One region of the Pseudomonas beijingensis genome, then DNA from elsewhere that is predicted to be linked to it. Evidence: predicted binding sites of a transcription regulator. Region 1 holds the regulator's gene; each other region holds the start of a gene.
What was found. Region 1 encodes sigma-54, which starts transcription at its own class of promoters, with help from an activator protein. Its sites were predicted from a motif close to ANTGGCATNNANNTTGCTNT; they were not measured.

Region 1 (4,927 bases):
GATCGACTCGGTACGCGTTGCCCGAACCGACGAGAAAAACCGCACGACCATCATCACCAGCACACGCATGACCGTATTCCCACAGCAAGAATATGCGCAGACCGAGCAACCCGTTAGAATCGACGGCGCCGGGGGTGTATCGACCGGCACGGGAATGAAAGCGTATTTGAAGGAAAGCAGGATACACCTGCTATCGAACGTAAGAGGACAGTATGAAGCTCGCTAAAACCCTCCCTATTTTGCTCAGTCTGGGCGCAGCACTGGGAAGCGCGAGCGCCTGGGCTCTTCCCAACGACCGCGACCAGCCTATCCGCATCCAGGCCGACGACGCCCAACTCGACGACAAGAATGGCGTCGCCACCTATAAAGGCGACGTGATCATCACCCAGGGCTCGATGAAGGTCACCGGCAACACCGTGACCATCACCCGCACCCCAGCTGGCGATATCGATGTGGTGACTTCGGTGGGCAACCTGGCCTATTTCGAGCAGATGCAAACCGTGGGCGACACTAAGCCCGTCCAGGGCTACGGGGTGACCATCCAGTACCACGCCTCCCAGGATCGCGTGGTCCTGATCGACCGCGCCAAGGTCGTCGACAAGGACAACAACGTTACCCAGGGCGAGAAAATCGTCTACGACACGGTCAAGAAGCTGGCCAGTGCCGGTCGCGCCACCGGTAGCAAGGTGACCGAGTCGCGTCCGCGCATCGACATGGTGATCCAGCCGAAAAAGAAAACCGACGAGCAGAAGGCCCAGTAATGGCAACTCTGAAAGCTCAGCACTTGGCCAAGAGCTACAAGAGCCGTCAAGTAGTGCGTGATGTCAGCCTGTCCATCGACAGCGGCCAGATCGTTGGCCTGCTCGGTCCTAACGGCGCGGGCAAGACCACTTGCTTCTACATGATCGTCGGCCTGGTCCAGGCCGATCAGGGGCGCGTGTTGATCGACGACCTGGATGTCAGCCACCAGCCGATGCACGGCCGGGCGAAGGCAGGTATCGGCTATTTGCCGCAAGAAGCGTCGATCTTCCGCAAACTGTCGGTAGCCGACAACATCATGGCGATCCTCGAGACCCGCAAGGAACTCGACAAGGCCGGCCGTCGCCAGGAACTGGAAAGCCTGCTACAGGAATTCCACATCAGCCACATTCGCGACAACCTGGGCATGAGCCTGTCGGGTGGTGAACGGCGTCGTGTGGAAATCGCCCGCGCCCTGGCCACCGCACCGAAGTTCATCCTGCTCGACGAACCGTTCGCCGGCGTGGACCCGATTTCGGTGGGCGACATCAAGCAGATCATCCATCACCTCAAGGCCAAGGGTATCGGTGTGCTGATCACCGACCACAACGTGCGCGAGACCCTGGACATCTGCGAAACCGCCTACATTGTCAATGACGGCCAATTGATCGCCGAAGGTGACTCCGCCGCGATCCTGGCCAATGACCTGGTCAAGGAAGTGTACCTGGGCCATGAGTTCCGCCTGTAAGCACACGTGTCTGGCGAATTGCCCGGGCGTCGTTTAATTTTATTATGGCGACGCTCTAGGCAAACACTTCAGTTTCAGGCATATAATTTGCTTAAGTTTGGCGCTCCGGCGCCCTGTAGTGGATGGCGCATGTGCGCCGGCGAATAAGGTGTTAAGCCCCTGCCATGAAACCATCGCTAGTCTTGAGAATGGGCCAGCAGCTGACGATGACACCGCAGCTGCAACAGGCCATCCGCCTGCTCCAATTGTCGACCCTGGACCTGCAACAGGAAATCCAGGAGGCCCTGGAGTCCAATCCGATGCTCGAACGCCAGGAAGAAGGCGACGACTTCGATAACACAGACCCGCTGGCCGACAACGTCGAGCAGAAGCCCAACACCGAGATCCCGGAACCGTCCTACCAGGAAGCCGCCCCGACGGTGGACAACCTCGAGGATGGCGAATGGAACGAACGCATTCCCAACGAGCTGCCCGTGGACACGGCCTGGGAAGATGTCTACCAGACCAGCGCCAGCAACCTGCCCAGCAGCGATGACGACGAGTGGGACTTCACCACCCGCACCTCTGCCGGTGAGAGCCTGCAAAGCCACCTGTTGTGGCAACTGAACCTGGCGCCGATGTCCGACACCGATCGCCTGATCGCCGTGACGCTGATCGATTGCATCAACAACCAGGGCTACCTGGACGAGACCCTCGAAGAAATCCTCGAAGCCTTCGACCCCGAGCTCGACATCGAGCTGGACGAGATCGAAGCCGTTCTCCATCGCATCCAGCAATTCGAACCGGCCGGCATCGGCGCCCGCAACCTGGGCGAGTGCCTGTTGCTGCAATTGCGCCAGTTATCCGCCAAGACGCCATGGCTGGCCGAAGCCAAGCGACTGGTCACCGATTACATCGACCTGCTGGGCGGTCGCGACTACAGCCAATTGATGCGTCGCATGAAGCTCAAGGAAGATGAACTGCGCCAGGTCATCGAGCTGGTGCAGAGCCTCAACCCGCGCCCCGGCTCGCAGATCGAATCCACCGAGCCTGAGTACGTGGTCCCCGACGTGATCGTGCGCAAGCACAACGATCGCTGGCTGGTGGAGCTCAACCAGGAGTCGGTGCCCAAGCTGCGGGTCAATGCCCAGTACGCCGGTTTCGTCAAGCGCGCCGACACCAGCGCCGATAACACCTTCATGCGCAACCAGTTGCAGGAAGCCCGCTGGTTCATCAAGAGCCTGCAAAGCCGCAACGAAACCCTGATGAAAGTAGCCACCCAGATCGTCGAGCACCAGCGCGGCTTCCTGGAGTACGGCGATGAAGCGATGAAACCATTGGTCCTGCATGACATTGCCGAAGCGGTGGGCATGCACGAATCGACGATTTCCCGGGTGACCACCCAAAAATTCATGCATACCCCCCGGGGCATCTATGAATTGAAATACTTTTTCTCCAGCCATGTCAGCACCTCCGAAGGCGGCGAATGCTCGTCCACGGCCATCCGCGCGATCATCAAAAAACTGGTGGCCGCGGAAAATCAGAAAAAGCCGTTGAGTGACAGCAAGATCGCTGGTTTACTGGAGGCACAAGGCATTCAGGTGGCCCGCCGTACCGTCGCCAAGTACCGCGAATCCCTCGGGATCGCGCCTTCGAGCGAACGCAAGCGGCTGATGTAACAGGCCACGCCACAGCGTTCCAGTGGCAGGCATTTCTGCCTGCCGCTTTATGCACTGGCAACGAAGGAGAAGCTGTATGCAAGTCAACATCAGTGGACACCAACTGGAAGTGACCGAACCCCTGCGCACCTACATCGGCGAAAAACTCGACCGATTGGAGAGGCATTTCGACAAGATCACCAACGTGCAAGTCACGATGAACGTCGAGAAGCTGCTGCAGAAAATCGAAGCCACGCTGCATATCCCCGGCGGAGAAGTGGTTGCCAACGCAGAGCACACAGACATGTATGCCGCGATTGACCTGCTGACCGACAAGCTGGATCGCCAACTCAAAAAGCATAAGGAAAAGACCCAGAGCCTCCTCCAGGGCGCGACCGGTCGTTAACCCCCCCAATCCATGATCCGACTAGAAACCATCCTGACCCCCGGCCGTTCCCAAGTGAACGCGCCGGGCGGCAGTAAAAAAGAAAGCCCTCGAACAAATTGCCAACCTGATCCACCGCGAGGTGCCGGATCTGGGAATGCAAGACGTCTTCGAGGCCCTGGTTGCCCGTGAAAAACTCGGTTCCACCGGTTTTGGCAACGGCATCGCCATTCCTCACTGCCGTCTCAAGGGTTGTGCCGCGCCGATCAGCGCGTGTTGCACCTTGATACCCCCATAGATTTCGACGCCATCGACGGCGCTCCGGTCGACCTGCTGTTTGTATTGCTGGTTCCGGAAGCGGCGACCGATGCGCATCTTGAGCTGCTGCGCCAGATAGCCAGCATGCTGGACCGCAAGGAAGTGCGCGAAAAACTGCGCAGCGCGCCGAGTAACGAAGCTTTGTACCAGGTGGTCCTGGACGAGCAGAACGGTCATTAAACATGCGCATGATCATCGTCAGTGGCCGCTCCGGCTCCGGTAAAAGCACGGCCCTCAACGTGCTTGAGGACAGCGGCTACTATTGCATCGACAACCTGCCCGCCGGCCTGCTGCCGGAACTGGCCGAACGCGCCCTGATCCACACCGAGCTGGCGCAGCCGCTGGTGGCGGTGTCCATCGATGCGCGCAACCTGCCGAGCCACCTGTCGCGTTTTCCTGAACTGCTCGAAGAAGTGCGCAGCCGGCATATCCAGTGCGACGTGCTGTACCTGGATGCCGATGAGGAGACGCTGCTCAAGCGTTTTTCCGAAACCCGTCGGCGTCACCCCCTGAGCAACGCCAACCGCTCCCTGGCCGAAGCCATCGAGGATGAAAGCCAGCTGTTGGGGCCGATCGCCGACCTGGCGGACCTGAAGGTCAACACCACGCACCTGAACCTGTACCAGTTGCGTGACACGATCAAGCTGCGCCTGCTGAACCAACCGGAGCCGGGCACGGCGTTCCTGGTGGAATCGTTCGGCTTCAAGCGTGGCATGCCGGTAGACGCCGACCTGGTGTTCGATGTGCGTTGCCTGCCCAACCCGTATTGGAAACCGGAATTGCGTGAGCAGTCCGGGCTTGATCAACCGGTGATCGACTACCTGGCCGCACAGCCGGATGTCGAGGAAATGTACCAGGACATCTCCAGCTACCTGCTCAAATGGCTCCCCCGCTTTGCCGCGAGCAACCGCGCCTATGTCACGATCGCCATCGGCTGTACCGGCGGTCATCACCGCTCCGTCTACCTGACCGAACGCCTGGGTCAGCTCCTGCAACAATCCCTGAAGAATGTCCAGGTTCGCCACCGCGACCTCAGCTAAAGGATTCACATCGCGATGCCTGCTCAGGAAATTGAAATCATCAACAAGCTGGGTTTGCATG
Region 2 (4,927 bases), 660 kb from region 1:
CTTCGAAAGCCTTCTTGGTCACGAAACGGGTTTGCGGCATAGGGCCGTCTTGAGCGTCAACCAGCAGCAGCACGGAGTCGACCATCGACATCACGCGCTCTACTTCACCACCGAAGTCGGCGTGGCCCGGGGTGTCCACGATGTTGATGTGGTAGCCGTTCCAGTTGATGGCGGTGTTTTTCGCCAGGATGGTAATACCGCGCTCTTTTTCCTGGTCGTTGGAGTCCATCACGCGCTCGTCGTTGAGCTCGTTGCGCTCCAGGGTGCCGGATTGACGCAAGAGTTTGTCTACCAGGGTGGTCTTACCATGGTCAACGTGAGCAATGATGGCGATGTTGCGTAGATTTTCGATCACTTGTGTATCTCGATCAGAGGATTCGGTGTGCTGACAGGTCGTGGCAGCGATTTACGTTGAGTCCGACAAAGCCGTTACAGCCTGTCGGCGGCGTCGGGGGGCCGGTGACGCAGGCCACAGGCAAACAGCCCCGGGCACTTAGCTCGGTCGATAAACGCGCACATTGGCATGCCCCTCACTGAGCAAATGGTGGGCATGCAGGCGACTCATCACGCCTTTGTCGCAATACAGCAGGTACTGGCGAGTAGGGTCCAGTTCCTTGAAACGCGCGTTCACTGCATAGAACGGCATCGTTTGTACCTCGATGCCGGCGATACTCAGCGGGTCGTCTTCAGCGTCGTCCGGGTGACGGATGTCGATGATGATCTGACCGGCCAGCGCTTCGCCGACTTCTTCAATTTGTATGTCCTGGCCCAATTCATCGATGACCCGATCGATTGGCACCAGCCTGGCGTTTTCGAGCGCTCGCTCGAGCACCGCCATGTCGAATTCTTTCTCTTCGTGCTCCACCCGCCCGCGCTTGGCCGCCGTCTTCGGATTGACCGAGATGACGCCGCAGTACTCCGGCATGTGCCGGGCAAACTCGGCGGTGCCGATTTCGTTGGCCTGGTCGATGATGTCCTGCTTGTGGCTGGCGATCAGTGGACGCAAGACCAGCTTCTCGGTCACGCAGTCGATCACCGACAGATTCGGCAACGTCTGGCTCGACACCTGGGAGATCGCCTCGCCGGTCACCAGCGCATCGATTTGCAGGCGGTCGGCAATTCGTGAAGCGGCGCGCAACATCATACGCTTCAAAATGACGCCCATATGACTGTTATCGACTTTGCCGAGAATCTCGCCCAGGACTTCCTCGAACGGCACACTCACAAATAACACGCGTTGGGAGCTGCCGTACTTCTTCCAGATGAAGTGCGCCACTTCCATCACGCCCAATTCATGGGCACGTCCGCCGAGGTTGAAGAAGCAGAAATGGCTCATCAACCCGCGACGCATGATCTGGTAGGCGGCCACCGTGGAGTCGAAGCCACCGGACATCAGCACCAGGGTCTGCTCCAGCGAACCCAGCGGATAACCGCCGATGCTGTTGTGCTGGCTGTGGATCACGAACAACCGCTGGTCGCGAATTTCGATGCGCACTTCGATTTCCGGGTCTTTCAACGAAATACCGGCCGCGCCGCATTGCCGACGCAACTGGCTGCCGACGTATTTCTCCACGTCCATCGAGCTGAACGGGTGTTTGCCGGCACGCTTGCAACGCACCGAAAAAATCTTGCCAGCCAGCGCGTCACCATAATGGAGCATGCACTTGGCCAGGATGTCGTCGAAATCCCCCAGCGGGTATTCATCGACTTGCAAAAAATGCGCGATGCCCGGCATGCAGCTCAGGCGCTCGGTCATTTCCTTGAGGAGCTTGGGTTCGCTGACACGGGTTTCCAGTTCGAGGTTGTCCCACACGCCATTCACCACCACGGCCGGGTCCAGGTCTCGGAGCACGGCACGGATGTTCTTGGCCAACTGGCGGATGAAACGCATCCGTACCGGGCGGCTCTTGATGGTGATCTCGGGGAAGACTTTTACGATTAGTTTCATGAAAACAGCGCGCGAACGGCCAGCCGAAAAAGGGGGGCGCGGATTATAGCGGAAATTGCTCAAGGTTTAACCAGTTTATGTGCAGATGGTTTTAGGTGCACCAAAACAGGTCATTATCGATTGGCGGCGCTACATTGCAGTGCGTTATTGTCTGACAATCTTTGATTTACGCCATTAAAAGCGTGGATTTGGTGCAAAAAACCCATGCTGGGGCACTGGCATGCAATTTGCTCCCTTGTGAGGCAGGTTGCCTTGGCAGAGTATTCGCGCCGGCATCACCCATATCTAAGGGCACTCCACTACCCGCCCGAAGCCACCCGGAGGACATATGTCGAAGTCGGTTCAACTCATCAAAGATCATGACGTCAAGTGGATTGATCTGCGCTTCACTGACACCAAAGGTACTCAACATCACGTGACCATGCCGGCCCGTGATGCGCTGGACGACGAATTCTTTGAAATCGGGAAAATGTTCGACGGCTCCTCCATCTCCGGCTGGAAAGGCATCGAAGCCTCCGACATGATCCTGATGCCGGACGACGAAACCGCCGTCCTGGACCCGTTCACCGAAGAGCCGACCCTGATCCTGGTCTGCGACATCATCGAACCTTCGACCATGCAAGGCTATGACCGCGACCCACGCGCCATCGCCCACCGCGCCGAGGAATACCTGAAGTCCACCGGCATCGGCGACACCGCTTTCTTCGGTCCTGAGCCTGAGTTCTTCATCTTCGACTCGGTCAAATTCAAGTCCGACATCTCCGGCTCCATGTTCAAGATCTTCTCCGAACAAGGTTCTTGGATGTCCGACCAGGACGTGGAAGGCGGCAACAAAGGCCACCGTCCAGGCATCAAAGGCGGTTACTTCCCGGTCCCACCGTTCGACTTCGACCACGAAATCCGTACCTCCATGTGCAACGCACTGGAAGAAATGGGCCAGACCGTCGAAGTTCACCACCACGAAGTGGCGACTGCCGGCCAGAACGAAATCGGCGTGAAATTCAACACGCTGGTCAAGAAGGCTGACGAAGTACAGACCCTCAAGTACTGCGTACACAACGTTGCCGACGCCTACGGCCGCACCGCGACCTTCATGCCGAAGCCTCTGTACGGCGACAACGGTTCGGGCATGCACGTTCACATGTCGATCTCCAAGGACGGCAAGAACACCTTCGCAGGCGAAGGCTATGCCGGTCTGTCGGACACCGCCCTGTACTTCATCGGCGGTATCATCAAGCACGGTAAGGCCCTGAACGGCTTCACCAACCCGTCGACCAACTCCTACAAGCGTCTGGTTCCAGGCTTCGAAGCTCCGGTCATGCTGGCCTACTCGGCTCGCAACCGTTCCGCCTCGATCCGTATTCCTTACGTGAACAGCCCTAAGGCTCGCCGTATCGAAGCACGCTTCCCGGATCCGGCTGCCAACCCGTACCTGGCCTTCGCTGCACTGATGATGGCCGGTCTGGACGGTATCCAGAACAAGATCCACCCTGGCGATGCCGCTGACAAAAACCTGTATGACCTGCCGCCTGAAGAGGCCAAGGAAATCCCACAGGTGTGTGGCAGCCTGAAAGAAGCCCTGGAAGAGCTGGACAAGGGCCGTGCGTTCCTGACCAAGGGCGGCGTATTCAGCGATGACTTCATCGACGCTTACATCGCACTGAAAAGCGAAGAAGAAATCAAGGTTCGCACCTTCGTACACCCACTGGAATACGAGCTGTACTACAGCTGCTAATCCAGTAAGCGCCGCCACGCACGGCGTGAAATAAAGAAAGGCCTCCTTCGGGAGGCCTTTTTCATGGGCGCCGGTTACGTGCATGATGCCCCGTCGCTCCCCCATAGAAGACGAGACTGCCCATGACTTTGCGCTTCAAGCTCTGCCTTGCCCTGTCTGCCGCACTGCTGGCTACCACCGCCGAAGCTGCCTCGACTCACGCTCCTGAGGCCCTGACCCCGCTGCTTAACGCCATTGGCGAACGCCTGGCCATCGCCGATCAAGTAGCGCTGAGCAAATGGGACAGTGGCAAACCCGTAGAGGACCGTCAGCGCGAGCGTGAAGTCATTGCCGCCGCCGTCGCCCAGGCACCGGTCTACAAGCTGAGTAGCGAAACCGTGGAAGCGTTTTTCGCCGCCCAGATAGAAGCCAACAAAATGGTGCAATACATCAACTTGTCCGACTGGGCCCTGGACGGCAAGGCCCCGGACCTTCCGCGCCCGGACCTGGTGGGGCAGATCCGCCCGCAGCTCGACCGCCTGCAAAAACGCCTGCTGCAACAACTGGCCGACTTCGCCCCCTACCGCACCGACCCGCAGTGCCCGCAATGGCTGGCCCGAGCCACCCACCACAACAAACAGCACCCGGTGCACCGGCTTGCCCTGATCCGGGCAACCGGAGAGCTGTGCATTTCAAAAAAAGCTTAAGACAGCCCCTTCCCCTGTGGGAGCGAGCTTGCTCGCGATGAGGCCAGCACATTCAGCACCTCAGTGACTGACACACTGCCATCGCGAGCAAGCTCGCTCCCACAGGGATCCAGCGTCGGCCATAAAGGCTATGAACACCACAGATCCAATGTGGGAGCGAGCTTGCTCGCGATGGGGCTAGCACATTCAGCACCTCAGTGACTGACACACCGCCATCGCGAGCAAGCTCGCTCCCACAGGGGATTGGGGGCGACAACTTGGGCCATCCGCGCCGCCTAGCCTATGCTGCACCCATCACTTTTCGCTTTCGGTCGATTTTCATGGATCGTGGTTTTTCAATCATCCTGTTGTTGCTACTGGCTCTGCCCGCCGCCGCGCAGATCTACAAGTACACCGACGCCGAGGGCAACACCGCCTACAGCAACCAACCGCCCCAAGGCGTCCCGGCCCAGACGGTAGAGTTGCCGCCGCTCAACAGCATCGAGCGCCAATCCCCGGCCAGCCCGAGCACACCTACGCCCTCCGCCAACAGCGAAGAACCGCGCGATGCCTACGAAA
Region 3 (4,927 bases), 2.3 Mb from region 1:
GGAATTCCTCCATGGCCTTGGCGAGCGCATCACGCTCCTTGTTCTTGGCCTCTACGCTCGGCAACTCGTCGACCGACACGGCTGCCTTGGCCTTGCCTTTGGCGGTAGGTGCCGGGACATCGGCGCCATCGTCTTCGGCAACGTCTTCAGCCGCCACTTCAAGGCCTTCTTCGGTCTCGTCTTCGTCGCCTACTTCGAGGTCGTCGTTTTCCAGATCATCGTCGCTCATGTTCTACCTCATGACTTGCGAAAAGCAGATTAGTTATAGCCCAGCTTCGCCATCTGTTCGAAGGCTGCCAGAAAAAATTCAACATCCGCCGGCAATCAGCGGTTATGCCCCTTCACCGTACAAGGTGGCGAGGACTTTACGAGCACCGCCGTGATCACGGTGCTCGCCCAGATAAACACCTTGCCAGGTTCCCAATGCCAGCCGTCCCGCCGTCACCGGCAGGCTGAGCTGGCAACCGAGCACACTGGCCTTGAAGTGCGCCGGGAGGTCGTCCAGGCCTTCGTCGTTGTGCTCATAGTCGGCGGTTCCTTGTGGGATCAGCCGATTGAAAAATCGTTCGAAGTCTCGACGCACCGCCGGATCGGCGTTCTCGTTGATGGTCAACGAGGCCGAGGTATGCTGCAGCCACAGATGCAACAGACCGACACGACAGGCCTGGAGTTCAGGCAGGCCGGCCAGCAACTCGTCCGTCACCAGATGAAAGCCCCGGGGCTTTGCCCGCAGGGTTATCAGCGTCTGTTGCCACATACAGATCTCCGCACGTTCGGCGCGCATTCTAGCGCGCTCTGGGAAAAAACAAAGGCCCTAATATTCTTGCTTCGGTGTAAGCCTTTGGCGGTATAAAAACCTATGTCGCATCCACAACAAAAGGCGTCGGAAAAACCGCGGTACCTTGTGAGCAATGACAAATTCCAGACAAAAAAATGCCCGGCGAACCGGGCATTTTTTATGGCGCGTACTTACAGGTTGTAGCCACGCTCGTTGTGCTGGGCCAGGTCCAGGCCCACAGCCTCTTCTTCCTCAGTGACACGCAGACCCATGACGGCGTCCAGGACCTTGAGGATGATGAAGGTGACGATCCCGGTGTAGACCACCGTGAAACCCACGCCTTTGAATTGAATCCACACTTGCGCGCCGATATCGGTCACGGTGCCGAAGCCACCCAGGGCGGGCGCTGCGAACACACCGGTCAGGATCGCGCCGAGGATACCGCCGATGCCGTGCACGCCGAAGGCGTCCAGGGAATCGTCATAACCGAGCTTGCGCTTGAGGCTGGTGGCGCAGAAGAAGCACACCACGCCCGCCGCCAGGCCGATGACCAGGGCGCCCATCGGGCCCACGGTGCCGGCAGCCGGGGTGATTGCAACCAGGCCGGCCACCACGCCCGAAGCAATGCCCAGCGCGCTTGGCTTGCCGTGGGTGATCCACTCGGCAAACATCCAGCCCAGCGCCGCCGCAGCGGTCGCGATCTGGGTCACCAGCATCGCCATGCCGGCAGTGCCATTGGCAGCGACAGCGGAACCGGCGTTGAAACCGAACCAGCCGACCCACAGCATGGCCGCACCCATCAGGGTGTAACCCAGGTTATGCGGCGCCATTGGCGTGGTCGGGAAGCCTTTGCGCTTGCCCAGTACCAGGCACGCCACCAGGCCGGCGATACCGGCGTTGATGTGCACCACGGTGCCGCCGGCGAAGTCCAGCACGCCCCAGTCCCACATCAGGCCGCCGTTGCCGGACCAGACCATGTGCGCAATCGGTGCATACACCAGGGTGAACCACACGCCCATGAAGATCAGCATGGCGGAGAACTTCATCCGCTCGGCAAATGCACCGACGATCAGGGCCGGGGTGATGATGGCGAACGTCATCTGGAAGGTGATGAACACCGCTTCAGGGAACAGCGCCGCCGGGCCGGTCAGGCTGGCTGGCGTCACACCCGCCAGGAACGCTTTGCCGAAACCGCCAACGAAGGAATTGAAGTTGACGACACCCTGCTCCATGCCGGTGGTGTCGAACGCGATGCTGTAGCCATAGATGACCCACAGAACGCTGATCAGACCGGTAATGGCAAAGCACTGCATCATCACGGAAAGAAGGTTTTTCGAGCGGACCATGCCACCGTAGAACAGTGCCAGGCCGGGAATGGTCATGAACAGTACAAGAATCGTGGCCGTGAGCATCCAGGCGGTGTCGCCGGAGTTCAGGACAGGGGCTGCCGCTTCTTCTGCCATGGCCAGGCCAGGCATTGCGAAGGACAACAGGGCTCCTAGCCCTGCGAATTTACGCAGAGTCATATTGTTTTCTCCTGGGGCGTTGGGTTTGGCGGCTTAGATAGCGTCGGTATCGGTTTCGCCGGTACGGATGCGGATAGCCTGTTCCAGATTGACCACAAAGATCTTCCCGTCACCGATCTTGCCGGTGTTGGCGGCCTTGGTGATTGCCTCGATCACCCGGTCAAGGTCCTTGTCGTCAATAGCGACATCGATCTTCACCTTGGGCAGGAAATCGACCACGTATTCCGCGCCGCGATACAGCTCGGTGTGACCCTTCTGCCGACCGAAGCCTTTGACCTCAGTAACGGTAATGCCCTGCACGCCGATCTCGGACAACGACTCGCGCACGTCGTCCAACTTGAACGGCTTGATGATGGCAGTGACTAGCTTCATGAAACTTTCTCCCGAATTGGTGGACTTGCCCCAGGAAAACAAACCCGACTCAAGTCTAAGCGCAGTGCCTGGCTTTGTAACGCGTCGTCGGCCCAAGTTGCCCGACAGGTGCCAGTTAACCGATCCTGACGAAACTCCCCGTTCCGCCTGCTGCACTGCATTCGTCACAGCGACTGCATCAGTGCATGGGTCATCAGCCTCTAAGCAGAAACCTTGCCATCTGCACCCAAACCCTCTGATTTCAGCCCCTTGGGCACCTGTTCGACGTGTACCGCACCACGAACCGCAGCGATACGCACAACAACAGTGCAGCGCCGCCCGACCCCATGCGCGAAAAGCGTGCATCCCTGGCTCGCCAATTGACTATAGACACTGCGTGGTACACTGCCCGCCATCGTTTCCAGGACACCTGCACATGCTTGCGCCCAAAGACCTTCTCGACGCCCTGAGCGGCCACGCCTCCCGTATTTTGAGTGGCGACACGTCGCTGCCCAAAAGCGAAATCGAAAGCCAGTTCAAGGCCTTGCTGCAAAGCGGCTTCAGCAAGCTGGACTTGGTCAGCCGGGAGGAATTCGACAGCCAGATGGTCGTGCTGGCCCGGACCCGGGCACGGCTCGAAAGCCTGGAGGCCAAGGTCGCCGAGCTGGAAGCACGATTGGCTCCGGTACAGGATTAACCCCCCCGGCTCACGTTACAGGCTCTGACAGGTCACTCAAGCATTCGCCGCCCGCTGAGCCTGGTCCGGTGTGAGCGCCAGCGGCAGCTCCAGGCTAAACAGCGCGCCGCGGCCCGGCCCGGCGCTCTGCACGGTCAGGTCGCCGCCCATCTCGTGCGCCGCCAGAATGCAGCTATGCAAACCAAAGCCGTGGCCGCCGACACGCGTGGTGAAGCCGTGCTCGAACACCCGCGCAAGATTGTCCTGGGAAATCCCCTCGCCATTGTCCTCGACCTCGACCCGCACACGCTCATCGTCAACGAGCTCCAGGCGCAGGATGATCTGTGGCGGACGGTTCACGCCTGCGTCCAGCGCCTGCTTGGCGTTGTTGATCAGATTGACCAGGATCTGCAGCACTCGGTGCTTATCCAATGGCATTTGCGGGATATCGCTGAATTCCTTGATCAGGGTGATGTGGTGGCGGGCCAGGGACACATCGCAAATGCGCACGACATCCTCAAGCAGCTCTCGCAACGAGCCCGGCTCCAGGACGCTGGCATTGCCGGCATAGGATTGCTGGGTGGCGACGATTTCCTTGATGTGGTCGATCCGGCGGGTCAACTGCGCCAATTCGGCGATCATGACCTGCTGCTCGATTGCCAGCGCGTCGGCCAGCTTGTCGAGATAGTCCGGTAGCGCGCGCCCTTTCGGGTCGCTGCTGATGAAGTCGCCGAGGTCATCGGGATGTTCCTTCATCAACTGGACGACCTTCGCCACCCCCGGTCCCTTGGAGGTGTGCACCTTCTCGTAGAGGACTTGGGCTGACACGTTGACGCTATTGAGCACATTGCCCACGTTGTGCAATACATTGGTGGCGATCTCCGCCATGCCGGCCCGGCGCGCAGTAGTCACCAGCTCGGCCTGCGCCTCGCGCAACTCGTCGTTGACCTTGGCCAATTGCCGCGGGCTGGGAATCTTCAGGGCCGCCGGCACCAGCCGGACCAGCAGGATGGCGGTAATCACCGAGGCAATCGCGGTGATCACCTTGACCAGTGCCGACAACCAGTAATAAGGCTGCCAAATGGTCAGGATTTCCATCACGTGGCTGGTCCCGCAGGCCAGGATAAACACGCCGAAGGCCGCCAGCATCCAATCGAACGGCACATCCTTGCGCTTGTGGATAAAGTACAGAAGGGTGAAGGGGATGGTGACGTAGGACAGGGTGATCAAGCCATCGGCGATCACATTGGTCCACAGCAGATCCGGACGCCACATATAGCAATGTCCGTGGGGCATGAAGCGCTTGTCGGTTAACAAAGCCAGCAGATCGTTCATGGCCACTTCCTCCCTGTGCCGTTGATACCGCCAAGTGCCGACTGGGCAAAATCGAGTCTAGCAGAGGGCCGGTCCCGGACAATTTGCCCGCCGACGGAGCTTTTTGTAGAGCCCCCGTGATAGTGAAGAAAGCGGAAAGGTCCACAACCTGAAGACACTGTCAGCAGAATGCCAAGGGAGTTGCACAGGATAAGCGCGGAACGCCTTAACGCTCCGCGCTCTTCACATTGGCTACCGTGAACCTTTATGGCCTGTCCAGTT

Region 2: glnA (type I glutamate--ammonia ligase) is a predicted target of sigma-54. The motif match lies at 2,163-2,182, and genes of this name have one in related genera.
Region 3: glnK (P-II family nitrogen regulator) is a predicted target of sigma-54. The motif match lies at 2,878-2,897, and genes of this name have one in related genera.

The regions. Positions count from the first base shown of each region.
Region 1 is NZ_CP117425.1:2,040,845-2,045,771, reverse strand. Features, by position in the region: gene lptC (LPS export ABC transporter periplasmic protein LptC) at 1-226, shown strand, start outside; gene lptA (lipopolysaccharide transport periplasmic protein LptA) at 213-761, shown strand; gene lptB (LPS export ABC transporter ATP-binding protein) at 761-1,486, shown strand; gene PSH84_RS09170 (RNA polymerase factor sigma-54) at 1,651-3,144, shown strand; gene hpf (ribosome hibernation-promoting factor, HPF/YfiA family) at 3,221-3,529, shown strand; partial or broken gene ptsN (PTS IIA-like nitrogen regulatory protein PtsN) at 3,542-4,006, shown strand; gene rapZ (RNase adapter RapZ) at 4,009-4,866, shown strand; gene PSH84_RS09150 (HPr family phosphocarrier protein) at 4,882-4,927, shown strand, end outside.
Region 2 is NZ_CP117425.1:1,380,717-1,385,643, reverse strand. Features, by position in the region: gene typA (translational GTPase TypA) at 1-355, opposite strand, end outside; gene thiI (tRNA uracil 4-sulfurtransferase ThiI) at 494-1,948, opposite strand; gene glnA (type I glutamate--ammonia ligase) at 2,277-3,683, shown strand; gene PSH84_RS06465 (chorismate mutase) at 3,806-4,369, shown strand; gene PSH84_RS06460 (DUF4124 domain-containing protein) at 4,690-4,927, shown strand, end outside.
Region 3 is NZ_CP117425.1:6,205,524-6,210,450, forward strand. Features, by position in the region: gene sutA (dormancy-specific transcriptional regulator SutA) at 1-229, opposite strand, end outside; gene PSH84_RS27715 (secondary thiamine-phosphate synthase enzyme YjbQ) at 332-757, opposite strand; gene PSH84_RS27720 (ammonium transporter) at 970-2,304, opposite strand; gene glnK (P-II family nitrogen regulator) at 2,338-2,676, opposite strand; gene PSH84_RS27730 (accessory factor UbiK family protein) at 3,092-3,352, shown strand; gene PSH84_RS27735 (sensor histidine kinase) at 3,389-4,666, opposite strand; gene PSH84_RS27740 (alpha/beta fold hydrolase) at 4,911-4,927, opposite strand, start outside.